DNA from 3 places in the Lachnoclostridium sp. Marseille-P6806 genome. Region 2 is predicted to be linked to each of the others. Evidence: predicted binding sites of a transcription regulator. Region 2 holds the regulator's gene; each other region holds the start of a gene.
The links. Region 2 encodes Rex, which represses fermentation and respiration genes when NADH is low (regulators of the CRP and FNR family bind a similar motif). Its sites were predicted from a motif close to ATTGTTAANTANTTAACAAT; they were not measured.
Positions count from the first base shown of each region.

Region 1: the regulator Rex is predicted to act here: its motif matches at 4,074-4,093, upstream of rsxC (electron transport complex subunit RsxC).
Region 3: the regulator Rex is predicted to act here: its motif matches at 3,728-3,747, upstream of adhE (bifunctional acetaldehyde-CoA/alcohol dehydrogenase).

Region 1 is NZ_CAXSLG010000001.1:112,743-118,632, reverse strand. It holds gene dnaK (molecular chaperone DnaK) at 1-87, shown strand, start outside; gene ACESON_RS00495 (hypothetical protein) at 94-297, shown strand; gene dnaJ (molecular chaperone DnaJ) at 284-1,429, shown strand; gene ACESON_RS00485 (sodium-dependent transporter) at 1,435-2,760, shown strand; gene ACESON_RS00480 (sugar O-acetyltransferase) at 2,863-3,483, opposite strand; gene rsxC (electron transport complex subunit RsxC) at 4,277-5,602, shown strand; gene ACESON_RS00470 (RnfABCDGE type electron transport complex subunit D) at 5,619-5,890, shown strand, end outside.
Region 2 is NZ_CAXSLG010000002.1:286,720-292,609, forward strand. It holds gene alr (alanine racemase) at 1-1,103, opposite strand, end outside; gene ACESON_RS03395 (NAD(P)H-hydrate dehydratase) at 1,117-2,721, opposite strand; gene ACESON_RS03400 (redox-sensing transcriptional repressor Rex) at 2,826-3,539, opposite strand; gene ACESON_RS03405 (DUF6020 family protein) at 3,653-5,554, opposite strand; gene ACESON_RS03410 (glycosyltransferase family 2 protein) at 5,520-5,890, opposite strand, start outside.
Region 3 is NZ_CAXSLG010000007.1:25,794-31,683, reverse strand. It holds gene ACESON_RS10070 (ATP-binding protein) at 1-749, shown strand, start outside; gene adhE (bifunctional acetaldehyde-CoA/alcohol dehydrogenase) at 973-3,585, opposite strand; gene ACESON_RS10060 (helix-turn-helix domain-containing protein) at 3,950-4,189, opposite strand; gene ACESON_RS10055 (DUF4446 family protein) at 4,904-5,428, opposite strand; gene ACESON_RS10050 (ParB/RepB/Spo0J family partition protein) at 5,459-5,890, opposite strand, start outside.

The DNA.
Region 1 (5,890 bases), on a different contig from region 2:
GGCGCAGGTCCTGACATGGGCGGTGCAGGAAATGCTTCTGCCGGACAGGATGACGATGTAATCGATGGTGATTTTAAAGAAGTATAATCAGGCATGACGAGAACCTGCCCGGAGGGAACCGGGCGGGGGATTTCTGCCGGGAAAGGCTGGCGCTTTTCCGGGGCCGCTCCTGGCAGCCCGGGAAAGGCGACAGCCGTTTCGGCGTATAAAGGAAAAGGCCGCCAGAGCGGCAGCCCTATGATGCGGGAAGGCAATTTGACAGAAAAAGAGGAAGGAAACCATCATGGCAGAGAGTAAGAGAGATTATTATGAGGTGCTGGGAGTTCCGAAGAATGCGGACGAAGCCGCTTTGAAAAAAGCATACCGTACCCTTGCCAAGAAATATCATCCCGACAGTAATCCGGGAGATGCAGAGGCAGAAAAAAAGTTTAAAGAGGCATCTGAGGCCTACAGTGTATTAAGTGATCCGGAAAAGAGAAGACAGTATGATCAGTTCGGCCATGCAGCCTTTGAAGGCGGCGCAGGCGGAGGAGCAGGCTTCGGAGGCTTTGATTTCAGCGGCGCAGATATGGGCGATATTTTCGGTGATATTTTCGGCGATATTTTCGGTGGAGGAAGAAGCCGCAGCAGTCAGTACAACGGCCCTATGCGGGGCGCCAATGTAAGAGCTGCCATCCGTCTTACTTTTGAGGAGGCCGTATTTGGCTGTGAAAAAGAAATTGAGATCAATTTTAAAGAAGAGTGCAGCAAGTGTCATGGAACTGGAGCGAAACCGGGAACCTCTCCGGAAACCTGTCCCAAGTGTAACGGAAAAGGTAAAATCATGTATACCCAGCAGTCCTTCTTTGGACAGGTACAGAATGTGCAGACCTGTCCGGAGTGCGGCGGTAAGGGAAAAGTTATCAAGGAGAAATGTCCGGACTGTTATGGAAGCGGATATGTTACCAAGAAGAAGAAAATCAAGGTTACCATTCCTGCCGGTATTGATAATGGACAGAGTGTTCGCTGTGCAGGCGGCGGAGAGCCTGGTGTCAATGGCGGAGAGCGGGGCGATCTGCTGGTAGAGGCAGTAGTATCCCAGCATCCGGTATTTAAGCGCCAGGATACCAGTATTTTCTCCACAGTTCCGATTTCCTTTGCTACAGCGGCACTGGGCGGTCCTATTCGCATCCGCACTGTAGACGGAGAAGTAGAATACGAGGTGAAAGCAGGAACCCAGACAGATACCCGTGTCCGCCTGAGAGGAAAAGGCGTTCCATCTCTGAGAAACCGCAATGTTCGCGGCGATCACTATGTAACTCTGGTCGTTCAGGTGCCGGAGCGGCTGAACGAAGAGCAGAAGGAAGCCCTGCGCCGGTTTGATGCGGCTATGAAGGGAGAGCATCTGGAGCCGGAAGAAAAAAAGCGGAAAGGAAAATTCTTTAAATAAATAAAATGGAAAAGAGGAGAGACTTATTCGCATCCCGGTGGGGATTTATCCTGGCCTGCATTGGCTCTGCTGTTGGAATGGGAAATATCTGGATGTTTCCTACCCGGGTATCCAAATACGGAGGCGGTTCCTTTCTGATTTGGTATTTTGCTTTTGTGGCTCTGATTGGATCTACAGGTGTGATTGGAGAAATGAGCTTCGGCCGCGCTACCCGATCTGGTCCAGTAGATGCTTTCGGAGCAGCCTGTGAGAAAAAGGGACTGAGAAAAGCCGGAGAGGCGATTGGTCTGATTCCGGTTCTCGGTTCTATGGCTCTTGCCATTGGATATACAGTTGTTATGGGCTGGATTTTTAAATATACCGCAGGAGTATTTACAGGCTCTGCCCTGGAACCGGCGGATATTGACGGCTTCAGCTCTGCCTTTGGCGGTATGGCCAGTTCTTTTGGAAACAATGGCTGGCAGATGGCGGCTCTGGCAGCGGCTATTGCTATTTTGATGTTTGGCATTGGCGGCGGCATTGAAAAGGTGAATAAGATTCTGATGCCCCTGTTTTTCTTTTTGTTTTTGGGGCTGGGGATATACATTGCATTTCAGCCGGGGGCAATATCGGGATATCGCTATATTTTCCGCATTGATCCGGCGGCCTTTTTCAACCCTCAGGTAATTATTTATGCTATGGGACAGGCCTTTTTCTCCCTGTCTGTAGCTGGAAATGGAACCTTGATTTACGGCTCTTATCTGGATGATCAGGAAGATATTCCTGCATCAGCCAGAAATGTGGCATTTTTTGACACTCTGGCAGCTATACTGGCGGCGCTGGTGCTGATTCCTGCCATGGCTACGGTGGGGGCCCAGCTGGATCAGGGCGGCCCGGGGCTGATGTTTATTTTCCTGCCAAATCTGTTTAAGGGGATGGCAGGAGGACGTATCATCGCCATGATCTTTTTTGTGGCTGTGACCTTTGCGGGAATCACATCTCTGATCAACCTGTATGAGGCTCCGATTGCCACAGTTCAGGAAAAGTTTCATATAGGCAGAAAATCCGCCTGCGCAGCAGTTGGACTGACTGGAGCAGCAGTTTCTCTCTGCATTCAGGGTATCGTATCAGACTGGATGGATGTAGTATCCATCTATATCTGTCCTTTGGGGGCGGGAATTGCTGGAATCATGTTTTTCTGGGTTCTGGGAAAAGTCTTTGTAGAGAAAGAAGTAAACAAAGGACGAAAAGAGCCCCTGGGCGGATGGTTTTATCCCCTTGGAAAATACGGATTTTGCGGAATCTGTATTCTGGTACTGTTAGTCGGTGCGGCAGTAGGCGGAATCGGCTGATAAAGAAGCAAAATAAAATAGACAAGCAGAAAATCAGACTGGAATATGATTTCTGCCGTCAGTCAGAACGGAAGTATCCGTTCAGGACTGGCGGCAGTTTTGCTACAGTTTGGAAATGGTATCCCAGGCTTCCTCATCAAATTCCAGATCCCGGAAATAGTACCGCTTATCCTCTTCCGTTATTTTTCTCAGTACCCGACAGGGATTGCCTGCTGCCAGAGACCAGTCGGGAATATCTTTTGTCACTACGCTTCCCCCACCGATTACCACATTATTTCCGATGGTGACGCCGGGAAGAATCACTGCATTGCCGCCAATCCAGACGTTGTTTCCAATGGTAACGGGAATTCCGTATTCATATAGAGAATTACGGGATACCGGGTGGAGGGGATGGCCTGCTGTATAGATGGCTACGTTAGGAGCCAGCATGCAGTTGTCTCCGATAGTTACTTTTGCTACATCAAGAATGGTACAATTGTAATTGGCATAGAAGTTTTTGCCCACTTCAATATGCTTTCCGTAGTCACAGAAAAAGGGCGGGTTAATAAAGGCGTGATCGGATTTACCGAGAAGCTCTTTTACGATGGCAGCCAGACCTTCAAAGTCAGAGCGATCGGCAAAATTAAACCGCTGAAGAATCCTGCGGCACTGGCGCTGTTCTTCCATGACAGCGTCATCGCTGATATAGGCCATAGATGCATCGCGGCGTTCTGGTTGAGTCATAGAAATACCTCCCTGTATGGTTTCGTGGTTTTTATTTTTCTATTTTATCACGTTTTTCTGTTTTGAGGAGAGTATAAAAAAGAAGCGGGATTTTTCACAGTTTGTTGAGCTGTGGGAAATCCCGCTTCTTTTGGTTGCAACCCTAATTTTTAAGGTTTTTTGAAAAGGAGTCTGCCCCTGTACAGGAGCTGCGGCGGTGTGTGATAGAGTGTAATGCATCAAGGGATCTCGTAAATGTTCTTGATAGGTTTTTTGCCGCATGTTCTGCTTCAGAGCGTTCCTCTTTTCATCCGTTCAATTAGTTAATGCAGAGGCAGTGAGTTTTATTGCACTTCTTTCAAAAAAATTGAAAAAATTTTTTAAATAAAAATAAATAACAATACTTATTAATATAAATAAGAAAAAACAATAAATCCAAAATTTTCATAAAAAACGCTAAAAATGAACAAAAATTTCACAATCTGACAGCCGCAGGAAATCAGCTCTCCTGTCAGTTTTTTCCTCATTTCACCCTTTTTCTTGAATCATTGGAATTCATAAAAAATAAATTGTTTTTTTAGAAAAACATAATAAATACAAAAACAGAAAAACTTGTTTTTTTATTAACAAAAAATAGTCGAAAACTACTTAGAAATGAGACAAAATGGTCGAGAAATGTATTATATACACAGTATACAAGGAGAAAAATGGAATTGAATGGCCTGTTTAATTATGTTATACTGATATGGATGACAAGGTGAGAGATTTTGTCAATAAAATGCAAGAAAAAAGTAGAGAAAGAGGGTAAGGATTCATGGGATTGGCTACATTTAAAGGCGGCGTTCATCCTTATGAAGGAAAAGAATTGTCCGAGCACAAGCCGGTACAGATCCTGATGCCGAAGGGAGATCTGGTTTATCCAATGTCTCAGCACATCGGCGCTCCGGCGATTCCGCTGGTGAAAAAGGGTGACAAGGTTCTGGCAGGCCAGAAAATCGGCGAAGCCAGCGGCTTCATTTCTGCAAATGTTATCTGTTCTGTTTCCGGAACGGTCAAAGCAGTTGAGCCGAGGCGTGTTGCAAACGGTGCAATGGTAAACTCCATTGTGGTGGAAAATGATGGTGAGTACACTGCTGTAGAGGGGCTGGGTGCAGACCGCGATCCGGCAAAGCTGTCAAAGCAGGAGATCCGCGATATTGTGAAGGAGGCCGGAATTGTAGGTCTGGGCGGAGCTGGATTCCCCACACATGTAAAGCTGGCACCAAAGGATGAGAGTAAAATCGAATATATTCTGGTGAATGGTGCAGAGTGTGAGCCATATCTGACATCTGACTACCGTTTGATGATGGAAGAGCCGGAGAAGTTAGTAGGCGGTCTGAAGGTGATCCTTCAGCTGTTTGACAACGCCAAGGGTGTAATCGGCATTGAGAATAACAAGCCGGAGGCAATTAAAAAGCTTCAGGAGCTGGTAAAGGACGAGTCCCGGATTGAGGTATGTCCTTTGCAGACCAAGTATCCTCAGGGCGGTGAGCGTTCTCTGATTTATGCAGTAACTGGAAGAAAGGTGAATTCCTCCATGCTTCCTGCGGACGCTGGCTGTATTGTAGATAACGTTGACACGGTTATTTCCGTATATAATGCTGTATGTAAGACAACGCCGCTGATGCGCCGCGTAGTTACCGTGACGGGTGATGCGATTGCAAATCCCCAGAACTTCCAGGTGAAGATCGGTACCAATATGCAGGAGCTGATCGAGGCAGCAGGCGGCTTTAAAACAGAGCCGGAGAAGCTGATTGCAGGCGGCCCTATGATGGGTATGGCTTTATTTGGAACGGATATTCCGGTGACAAAGACTAACTCCGCTCTGCTGTGCATGAGCAAGGACGAGGTTGCTGCCAATGCAGAGACGCCCTGTATCCGCTGTGGCAAGTGCGTAAGCGTATGTCCCAGCCATATTGTGCCGGTAAAGATGATGAAGGCAGCCTTAAAGGGCGACTGTAAGGCCTTTGAAAAGGTTGGCGGCATGGAATGTATGGAGTGCGGAAGCTGTACCTTTATCTGTCCGGCTAAGCGTCCTCTGACCCAGGCCTTCAAGGAAATGAGAAAAACGGTTGCAGCAAACCGCAGAAAGAAAGCGTAGGAGGGGAAGATAAGACATGAGTAAATTATTAAACGTATCCTCATCCCCGCACGTTCGGAGCAATGAGACGACCCAGAGCATTATGGTGGATGTGGCGATTGCCATGCTTCCGGCTACAGCCTTTGGTGTATTTCAGTTTGGGCTTCACGCGCTGCTGGTTCTGATTGTAACCATTGCGGCCTGCGTGCTGAGTGAGTATGTATTTGAAAAGATTACAAAAAGACCCTGTACCATCAGTGATTTCAGTGCCGTTGTTACCGGTATGATTCTGGCGCTTAATATGCCGCC
Region 2 (5,890 bases):
ATCCGTTTGCCCAAATCGCAGATCATTTCATAGTGAAAGCCGCCGCACAGCTCTGCCAGCTCTTCCACCGTAATTTCTTCCCCCTGATCGCTTCCAATCAAAGTAACCGGCGTTTCCTCCTTCACTCCCGGAATTCCTGTTACATCTACCATAAACTGATCCATACATACGCGGCCAAGAATCGGCGCTTTTTTTCCAAAAATCAGCACGTAACCTGTTCCGGAAAGACTGCGCGGATAGCCATCCCCGTATCCCACCGGAATGGTTGCTACCTTCATGGGATGATCTGCGACAAAGGTTCCTCCATAGCTGACTGCCTGACCTGGAAGGATCTCTTTTACGTAGGTTACAAAGCTTTTTAATCCCATCGCCGGTTTTAAGGGAACACGGCTGCGATCCACCTCATCGGAGGGATACAGCCCATATACAGAAATTCCCGCCCGAACCATATCAAAGCCCATGTGGGGCAGATCAATAATTGCCGCGCTGTTGGCACAGTGTTTTATAGGAATCTCCACTCCCCTCTCTTTTAAAAGCTCTGTAAAATGCAGATACCGCTCCAGCTGCTCCTCTGTAGAGGTTTTATCTAGCTCATCTGCCCGGGCAAAATGAGTAAAAAGACCTTCCACATAAATCCCGGGAAGCCCCGCTATTTCTGCTGCCAGATCAGCTCCCTTTTCATCCGGAGTCATCCCAATCCTGCTCATTCCTGTATCAAGAGCCAGATGTACTGCGGCTGTAACCCCCCTGGCTTCCGCCAGCTGAGAAAGAGGCAAAGCCTGTTCCATAGTAAAAATTGTAGGGCGGATATCCGCATCCAGCATTTCTCTATATTGGCTTTTATGAGTTACTCCAAGAATCAGGATCCTTTTGCTGATTCCATGACGGCGCAGCATCAAAGCCTCCTCCAAGGTAGCTGCTGCATAACCGTCTACATAGGGCTCCATAGCTATAGCCGCAGGCACTGCCCCATGGCCATAGCCGTCAGCCTTGACAACGCCCAGAATTCCTGTTCCAGGAGCAAGATTACGTTTCATGGATTCCATATTAAATCGAATTGCATCTAAATCAATGGGCGCATAAACCCGTGTATACTGCTTCATGATCATTTCCTTCCTATGTCATAGAACGCATTTCCCTATGGCATAAAATACAGTCTGCCAGATTGCCGGCAAGTACGCTGTGAATTCCCCAGCGCCTTGCGGCCTCTTCCCCCGCCAGTCCATGCACATATACGCCTAGAAAAGCAGCATCTGTACATTCCAGCCCTCTTGCCAGAAGTCCGGCAATTACTCCGGTCAGAACATCTCCAGAACCGGCCTTTGCCATGGCGCTGCAGCCGCTGGGATTCAGCCACACATTTCCATCTTTATCCGCTGTAACAGTTGCTGCATCCTTCATCACACACACAACCCCATATCGGCTGCTGTAACTCCTGGCTGCCTGTACCGGATCCTCCTTCAGCTGCTCTACGGAACAGGAACACAGCCTCGCCATTTCTCCCATATGAGGAGTAATAATAATATTTTCTGTAAAATAGCGGGTCAGATAAGGATGGGACGCCACCGTGTTCAGTCCGTCTGCATCCAGAACAATAGGCACAAAAGCATCTGCGAGAATCTGCTCCACCAAATCACAGACATAAGGCTCCCTTCCCAACCCCGGCCCCAGCACAATGACATCGGCCCAGCGGCACTGTTTTTCCAGAAAAAGTTTTCCTTCCTCCAGAGAAAGCTCCTCCGGATCGTAGGTTTCCACAATGGCTTCGGGAAGCTGATTTTGAAGAATTTCCCGGTTTTCCGGAACGGTAAGAAGCTTTACCAGTCCAGCACCTGTTCGGTAGGCAGCCAGTCCGCTTAAATAGGCAGCTCCGCACATTCCCCGGCTTCCTGCAACAATCAGTACCCTTCCGAATGTTCCCTTATTTCCATCTGCCTGCCTATTTCTCAGCCGTTCCAGTTCAGACGGCTCCGGCACCAGTCCATCCCATCCAGAATACTCCAGGCTGTCTTCTGTAAAACCAATATCTGCCGTCCTGACCTGTCCGGCAAAGCCTTTGCCCGGATACAAAAGCAGGCCTGTTTTTTCAAATCCAAAGGTCACCGTTATGTCTGCAGCCAGGGCAGTTCCCATCACTGCTCCTGTAGCAGAATGAATGCCGGAAGGAATATCCACAGCAGTCACCTGTATTTTTCCTGCCTGCTTTTTCTCCTGGAGGTACTCCAGAAGCCGAAAACCGGAGCCCTCCACCGGACGGGAAAGCCCTATTCCGAAAATACCGTCAATGACCACCGGCCATCTGCCTTCCTCCATCTCCTGCTTCCAGAGAACTTCCCCCTTTTGGCCTTCCCAGACCATAGGAATCTGAAGCTTCTCTGCAATTTTCTGCTGAAGCCGGTTTTCCTGGGTAGCCTGTTCCGGATTTCCCCATAGAAGAATCTTTACCCGATATCCCCACCCCTTTAAAATGCGGGCTGCTGCGATTCCGTCTGCGCCGTTATTCCCCATACCGCAAACTGCCAGAATTCCAGAATTCTCTGCAGCGCTCCAGGAAATCTGTCCGGAAATCGCCAGGTCTCTCCGGTTGGATAAAAGGTTCTTTGCTTCTTCTGCCACTGCCAGAGCTGCCCGTTCCATCAGCACCACAGAGGGAATTCCTATTCTCTGAATCGTATCCTGGTCGATCTGCTTCATCTGTGCTCCTGTCACCACATACCTCATATCCTCTCCTCCTAAAGACTCCATCTCCGATCATACACAAACTGCCGGCAGCCCAGGAAGCTTCCTTCCTGTCCGCCGGCAGATGCCCTTGTTTCCTCCTTAAATCACTGATTTGCTTCATCCTTCAGTGATTTACCTGCTTTCAAGGCCGCCCTTTCCCGTTCCTTCTCTCTCTGCTTTTCCTTCCGATCCTCCAGGCTGCACACCCGGTAGGACAGACGCATAAGGCTCTCTGAAAGATGTACGTTCTCAACAACTACATCCTCCGGCACATTCAAATCCACATGTGCAAAATTCCAGATAGCCTTAATCCCCGCCTTTACCAGCCGCTCTGCAATCTCAGGCGCCTTTGTCTTAGGGATCGTCAGCGCAGCCATCTGAACATCGTTATCCTTGATAAACTGCTCCAGATCATCTACCCCGCGAATCTCGATTCCCCTGACAACAAGACCGATCAGTCTGGGATTGATATCAAACATACCTTTAATGATAAATCCGCGCTTTTCAAAATTAGCATAATTGGCAATCGCCTGCCCAAGATTTCCTGCACCAATAATAATCATATGATGCTGTCGGTCAATTCCCAAAATTTTTCCAATTTCCGTATAAAGATATTTAACATTATAGCCGTAGCCCTGCTGACCAAATCCTCCAAAATTATTCAAATCCTGGCGAATCTGAGATGCAGTTACTTTCATTCGAACACTCAGCTCATTGGATGAAATTCGTTCCACTCCAGATTCCAATAATTCTCCAAGGTATCGATAATACCGGGGAAGCCGCGTAATCACAGCCTTTGATATTTCTCTTCCCTCCATGCTTGCCTACTCTCCTGTCTGTCACATATTCGGATGCTGAGCACCCTGTTCATCTAGCTTACATTATACCCGTTTGAGATTTTTCTGTCAAATGCGTTTTCACCATCTTGAAATCATTCCTCCCTTTTTCCGTAAAACACAGCACTCCACAGCACAGGTACACAGAGCATGATTCCCGCCATATACCGTACCAGAATACAGGGACCCGGAGCAAGGGATATCAGATATCCAAGCAAAATTCCCACAGGTGTCAGCCATCTGTACCTTCTTCTTCCAATCAAAAGCCCGCCGCAGAGTACCACTGCCCAGGAATAAAAGGAGGTGTAAAAAGGAATGGACAGCACTGGCAGCTTCTCCTTCAAATTATCATTCTGAAACCACAGATACCAGGGCTTTAACATCGGAAGACGACTCTCCTGCCACACATAGGAGGACGGTTTCATTTCATAAGCCATATAGCAGCTGGAGTCTCCGCCCAGATACCACAGTCCCATGGTATTTAAAAGCGTTGCCCTTACATATTCAGCCGGGAACTGCCGCCCTATGCTCAGCCAGAGTCTGATAAATTCCTCTTTTCCAGACTCAAACGCCTCTGCCTGGAAACCGGCTTTCACTGGATCGGACACATAGTATTTGTAGGCCTCCAGATTTTCTCTGGGAAGGTAGGCTGTAAGCTCCTCCTTTTCTTCTTCTGCCAGCTCCTCTCTGTGATACACATAGGTTCTCGCCATCTGCTGCATGGGAACACTCAGCATCTCCGCCACGCTTCCCTTAGAGGCATGAAGCGCCTGTTCCAGCCCATAGTTCACCCCTGTGCTGCCTGCTACAGAAAGGCAAAGAATCAGGCTCAATTCCGGAAGAAACCCTCCGCGCCTTCCCCTGAATCTCATAATCATCCACACCGTCATCATACACAAAACTGTCAGCAAAAACCCATAGGACGCATTGTTTCGAAAGGTTCCCATAAGGACTGCCGCCATCAGAAATCCAGCCAGCGCTTTTCCCCGATATACTTTCTGAGCCCTGGTCATATCACAGATACAGACAAACACCACCAGAAACAGGCCTCCAAATATGGTATCCTTGGTCGTACTGATTCCGAGCACCTGAAAAAAGGGGAAAAGCAGGTAAAATGCCGTCACCGCCCCGCGAATCTTCCATGGAAGTCCCCATTTTGCAAGAAATGATGCTGCAAATGCCATACAGCCGGTCAAAATTCCAATCTGCAGCAGGGACTGGAGCGCCAGCCCTGCGTTGTAGCTGCCAAACAGAGTATTCCCTGCCTCAAACAGCCAGCCGCACAAATAGGTGTGAAGAAGCGGATGGTGAGTGCTGTAATTTCCTGTCCAGTACATATCCCACTGCCAGGTCATGTCATAACAGTAAAGTCCTGGATAAAACGCCAGAAAACAGGGAAGGTATCCCAGAAACAAAAGAAGCCAACTTTTAAAAAATACCGATGAGGCTCTTTTTTTCCCTCTTTTACAGCAGGCTTCTTGCTCTGGAAGAAGCCCCCCAAGCCTGTAAAGAAACGGTTCCAGATAGGCAGAAAGCGCCACTGCTGTAAAAAACGTCCAGGCCCAGCTTTGCCAGCTGTCCAGATATACCTGCCGGCCTGCCGCAAGCTCTCCGGCTGCAGCCAAAAACTGTGTCCCCTCAGATACGTTCCCTAAATCACCTGTTTCCATGAAACGCAGTCCCATTCCCAAAAGCTCTGTAAAACAAAGCATTACTGAGAGAAGCTGCGCCGAAAACGCCAGACAGCAGTTTTCTTTCCAGTCCTCCGCCATACGTCCGACAAGAAAGAAACCTGACGCAAACAGAAAAAGAGACAGCAGGCTTTTGTGGAGCAAAAGCATCTCTGTCAGTCCCAGCTGCTTTTTCATGCGGCTGACCCCATAGACAGCTCCCCAGGCCCAGAGAAGCTGCAGGATCCAAAAACCTCCTCTGATTCTTTTCCCGTCTCCCTCACATCTCTTTTTATTTTGATTTCGCAATATCATAGTTTCCATCATCTTTTATTTTTTTCCTGTACATTTCACATGCGATTTGAAGCCGGAATTCAAATTCCTGCTTATGCTTCTGAATAATGGTCTGCAGAATCATTCCGGCAAACAGGGCTAATACTGCCGTAATTGCACAAAAACCGCATACCATCAGTGTAGGAAATTGCGGAACAAGCCCTGTTTTCAGATACTCCTTCATAATCGGTACAAAGAACCAGAAAGAAAGAACCAGCAGAATCAGAGCAATCCTGCCGAAAAAACCCAGGGGCTTATAGTCCCTGTAGAGCTTTCCTATGGTTTTTATTACCCGGATTCCGTCAGAAACAGTATTTAATTTGGACACAC
Region 3 (5,890 bases), on a different contig from region 2:
TCCTGATCTGTATCACGCTGCTCCTGGGGCTTCTCCTGTTTCTCTGCGTTCTTTTCTATCATACGGTTACTCTTTTAATCGACTCCTTTCGCCAGCAGGAACGGACGCATTTTCTTGAAATCCAGGCGGAACAGTACAACATCCTTTATAACCATATGGAGCAGACGCGGCACCTGCGCCACGATTTTAAGCATTCTGTCCACGCGCTTTCTGTCCTGGCAAACAGCGGAGACGTGGAAAATCTGAAGAAATATTTAGCAGACTATGAACAGCAGGTGCTGACGCTGGACAAGCTGCGCCCCTTCTGCAAAAACGCAGTACTCAATGCCTTGTTTCATCACTATTATGCCATGGCGCAGTCGGCAGAAATCCGTACAGAATGGCACATTTCCATTCCTGATCCTCTGACAATTTCCACTCTGGATCTGTCCAGTCTGATGGGAAATATTCTGGAAAATGCCATTGCGGGATGCCGGACAGTTCCGGAAAAAGAGCGATATTTCATTCTGACTATTGAAATTCTGGAACAAAACAGTCTGTATATCGTCTCTTCCAACAGCTCTGACGGAAACCTGAAAAAGGAATCCGGCATTTACCAGACTACCAAAAGCCAGCTAAACAGTCAGACACAGAGGGAACATGGAATCGGCCTGTATTCCATCCGAACACTGGCTGAAAAATACAATGGTATGTCGCAGTTTTCTTATGATAACGGACAATTTTGTGTAGATGTAGTTTTAAAGCTGTGAAAAGAAGCTCGCGAGCGAGCTTCTCCGCCTGCGGCGGGTTGCTTCTGCAACAAAATTCTCTGCCGCCGCATGGCGATCCTCGCGGAGCGTTTTTATGTCATAGGATGCTCTTTCCTATGACATAAAAAAGAGACTGGATGGGAGTCTCCGCTATCTTCGGTTTCTCCGCATTCAGTCTCTGATTTTGTTTTATTGTATTTTATTATATTTTTCTGTATTTCTCTTATTTTCCGTAGTAAGCTCTCAGATACATTTCCTTGATTTCGCTCATCAGCGGATATCTCGGGTTTGCGCCTGTGCACTGGTCATCAAATGCCTGCTCTACCATTGCATCCAGAGTATCCAGGAAGTACTTCTCATCTACGCCGTACTCAGCGATGGTTTTCTTTACGCCTACAGCAGCCTTCAGCTCTTCGATCTTATCGATCAGCTTCTTAACAGCTTCTTCGTCATTTGCAGCCTGAATACCTACAAAACGTGCGCACTCAGCGTATCTTGCTCTGGTATGCGGATACTGATACTGAGAGAAGGTTCCCATCTTTCTCGGGCACTCAGCAGCGTTAAACTCTACTACCAGGGAAATTAACAGTGCGTTTGCAATACCATGAGGCAGGTGATGGAATGCGCCCAGCTTGTGAGCCATGGAATGACATACACCCAGGAATGCATTTGCAAATGCCATACCAGCCATGCAGGAAGCGTCAGCCATTTTGCTTCTTGCCTCTACATTGCTGCCGTCGCTGTAAGCGGTGGGCAGGTATTCAAATACGTTCTTCATTGCCTTCAGAGCCAGACCATCTGTGTAGTCAGTTGCCATAACAGAAGCATAAGCCTCCAGAGCATGAGTCAGAACGTCTACGCCAGATGCGCTGGTCAGTCCCTTAGGCTGGCTCATCATATTGTCAGTATCTACGATTGCCATATTCGGCAGAAGCTGATAGTCAGCCAGCGGATATTTCACGCCAGTCTCCTGATCTGTAATAACAGCAAACGGAGTTACCTCAGAACCTGTACCGGAAGAAGTCGGAACTGCTACAAAGTAAGCCTTCTCACCCATCTTCGGGAAGGTGTATACACGTTTCCGGATATCGATGAAGCGCATTGCCATATCCTGGAAATCTACTTCCGGATGCTCGTACATTACCCACATGATCTTACCTGCATCCATTGCGGAACCGCCGCCCAGTGCGATAATTACATCTGGCTGGAAAGCAGTCATAGCCTTTGCACCAGCCTGTGCATTTGCCAGGGTCGGATCCGGCTGAACATCAGAGAAGCACTGGTAAACAATACCCATCTCGTCCAGCTTGTCAGTAATCGGCTTGGTGTAGCCATTCATATATAAGAAGGAGTCTGTTACAATAAATGCTCTCTTCTTGTGCATAACAGTGCCCAGCTCATCCAGGGCTACCGGCAGACAGCCCTTCTTAAAGTATACCTTCTCCGGTGCGCGGAACCACAGCATATTCTCTCTCCTCTCAGCAACAGTCTTAATGTTCAGCAGATGCTTCACGCCTACGTTCTCAGATACAGAGTTGCCGCCCCAGGAGCCGCAGCCCAGCGTCAGAGACGGAGCCAGCTTGAAGTTGTACAGATCACCGATACCGCCGTGAGAAGAAGGAGTATTAATCAGGATACGGCAGGTTTTCATTGCTTCTGCGTGCTTCATAATCTTTTCCTGCTCATTTACGTTAACGTACAGGGAAGCAGTATGTCCGTAACCGCCGTCTGCAACCAGACGCTCAGCCTTTACGATTGCCTCGTCAAAGGTCTCAGCCTTGTACATAGCCAGTACCGGAGACAGCTTCTCATGAGCAAATTCCTCGCTGATATCTACAGACTCAACCTCACCGATCAGAATCTTGGTATCAACCGGAACCTCAACGCCAGCCAGCTGTGCAATCTTATAAGCGCTCTGTCCTACAATCTTTGCATTCAGAGAACCATTGATCAGAATGGTCTTTCTTACCTTATCCAGCTCTTCCGGCTTCAGGAAGTAGCAACCGCGGTATGCGAATTCTTTCTTTACTTCATCATAAACAGATGCCAGGACAGTTACAGACTGCTCAGAAGCACAAATCATACCGTTATCAAAGGTTTTGGAATGAATAATGGAGTTTACTGCCATCTTAATATCAGCAGTGTCGTCCAGAATAACCGGGGTATTTCCTGCGCCTACGCCCAGCGCCGGTTTTCCGGAAGAATAAGCTGCCTTAACCATACCCGGGCCGCCGGTTGCCAGAATAATATCTGCATCCTTCATAACTGTGTTGGTCAGCTCCAGAGACGGTACGTCAATCCATCCGATAATTCCCTCCGGTGCGCCAGCCTTAACAGCTGCATCCAGAACAACCTTTGCTGCTGCAATGGTAGATTCTTTTGCACGGGGATGTGGGGAAATAATAATTGCATTTCTTGTTTTCAGGCAAATCAGAGTTTTGAAAATAGCAGTGGAGGTCGGGTTTGTAGTAGGAATAACTGCTGCTACCAGACCGATAGGCTCTGCAATTTTCTTGATTCCGTACGCCTTATCTTCTTCTACCACACCGCAGGTTTTGGTGTTCTTGTAAGCATTGTAAATATACTCTGCTGCATAGTTATTTTTAATAACCTTATCTTCTACAACACCCATGCCGGTCTCGGCCACTGCCATCTTAGCCAGCGGGATTCTCATTTTGTTGGCTGCAGATGCTGCCTCGTAGAAAATTTTATCGACCTGCTCCTGAGTAAAGGTAGCAAAAATCTTCTGAGCCTCACGCATTGCCTGCATCTTTACTTCCAGAGCTTCTACATTGTCAATGATTTCGGGAACTGCAATTGTCTGCTTCTCTGCCATTGTCACTTATCCTCCATAAAATAATGATAAAAGTAATGATATCCTAAAAGTTTTTTCTGTTTCCTATATTCAAGTCCGACATAAAATATCTCATTTAAAAGTCGATATTTTTTTAACAATGTCACTATAAGCATTATACTTGCTCGTTAAATAATTGTCAATGAAATGATATCTAATTTTTAAACTTTTTTTCATTCTTTTATATGCAAAATGTATAAAACCCTGATTTTGTTTTCATGAATTACCGCGGTGAAGAGTGAAATTTTTTAAATAGAATACGAAATAATGATATTATGAATCTGTCAGATTTTCTTCTAAGGGCTCCCTGGCCTGGTTTACGTTGTTCCTTCTTTCTTCTGATAAATTATTCATCCGGCTCCAGATCATCAAAAATATCAGAATCATAAAACTCGCGAATCGTTACGCCAAGACCATCTGCTATTCTGTTGATATTAACGATTCCCGGATTCTTGCTTTTTCCATTTACAATACTTTTATAAGTTGACGCAGGAATCCCGGCCTTATAGGTAACGGAATATCCACTCAGCTTTTTTTCCTTACATAATTCTGTAATTCTATAGCTTGTTGCTTCACTTATCGTCATCAGAAGAATCCTCCTTATTATGGACTAGTTTAGTCGAATTTTGGAAGATCTTAGGGCGATATATCGCCCTACCAGTGATGATTTTGTAATTTTTATTTTATTTTCTTACAGTCCATAAATGGAGTATACTTTCTGTTCTGGGAAAGTCGCAATTCCGGTGCGTAGCGCCTATTCTCGCATGGGCTTTTATTATTAGTCTTTCTTGTTGGGGTTTTCTTGTCGGGCTTTTCTTGTTAAGGTTTTCTTAATTGAGTTTTTCTTGTTAGGTTTTTCTTGTTGGAGTTTTATTGTTGGGGTTTTCTTGTTGGGCTTTCTTGTTGAGCTTTTATCTCGTAGTTCTTTTATATTTCGTAGTCCTTTTATTTCATGGTTCTTTTATTTCATAGGCCAAACTTCTTTTATAAAACAACGAAGAGGAACATTCTTCAAATGCCCCCCCTCATTGATATCGTCCTATTTTCTTTTTTTATTTGCAGCCACACGCACGTTTCTCTTATCCTGCTCGCCTTTATGTTCCTCTCTCTTTCACTTCAAACTGTCTATGGTTTTGATGTCCGCTCTTTTTCAATTCAGGGCTGCCTGCGCTTTTGGTGTTTGCTCTCTTCCACCTCAATGCTGCCTGTGCTTTGGTGTCTTCTCTCTTCCACTTCAAGACTGCCTGTGCTTTGGTATCTGCTATCCTCCAGGCTATTTGCCCTGCGCTTTTTTGCTGTCTTACTGAGCAGCTATATTCTTTTCCTTATAGCCTAAGGCCTGTTCCAGCGCCATTTTTTCTTCATTACCAAGGGCAACATCTGTCTGACCTCTATCTACATCTTTAATATAGAGATAACACCCTTCTCTGCTGTGAACAGAGTTAATCACAAAACCTGTATTTGTATAATCCAGTAATGCCAGAGCAAAGCTCAAATTTCCGCCCATTCCTTTAAACGCATTGTATTTTACAATACCCATTTTTTGAAAAGACGCTCTGGAATTCTTATTAGCTGTGCGAATAGAATCTTTATTGGCCCGATCCTGAGATTTCAGATCAATAATATCCTCCATCTGTTTTATGATCATTTCCTCCATTGATTCCGCATCTTTCCCTCTCATAAAATAATCATACCGCCGGTATAACTTTTTTATCTTAACTATACACACAATAACAACGACCAGCAGTATCAATGTGATAGCCGACTGGGCAATGATAAGATAGACGGGATCAAATCCCAGGTTATTCAAAATACTTCCTTCCATCTTTGTTCACTCCTGTCTTTTGCATATCCCTTACCGGATGGATTCAATCAATTCTACAATACGCTCCAGCTCCGACTCCGAATAATACTCAATTTCAATTTTTCCTTTTGATTTATCCTTTCGGCTAATATTTACCTTCGTACCCATAACCGTTTTCATCCGTTCTTCCAGATCCCGAAATACCAGCTCAAGCGCTTCATCTACCTGTTTTTCTTTTTTCGGTTTCTTTTCTTTTCCCATCAGCTTTACAGCCTTTTCTACTTCACGAACGCTCATTTTATTCTGTTCAATCTTATGAGCCAGTTCAATCTGCAGCTTGGGATCTTCTAAAGACAAAAGCGCTCTTGCATGTCCGCTGGAAAGACGGTTTTCAACCAGCATCTGCTGTACCTCTTTTGCAAGATTCAGCAATCTCAGGCTATTAGTAATCGTTGTTCTGCTTTTGGATACTCTCTCCGCAAT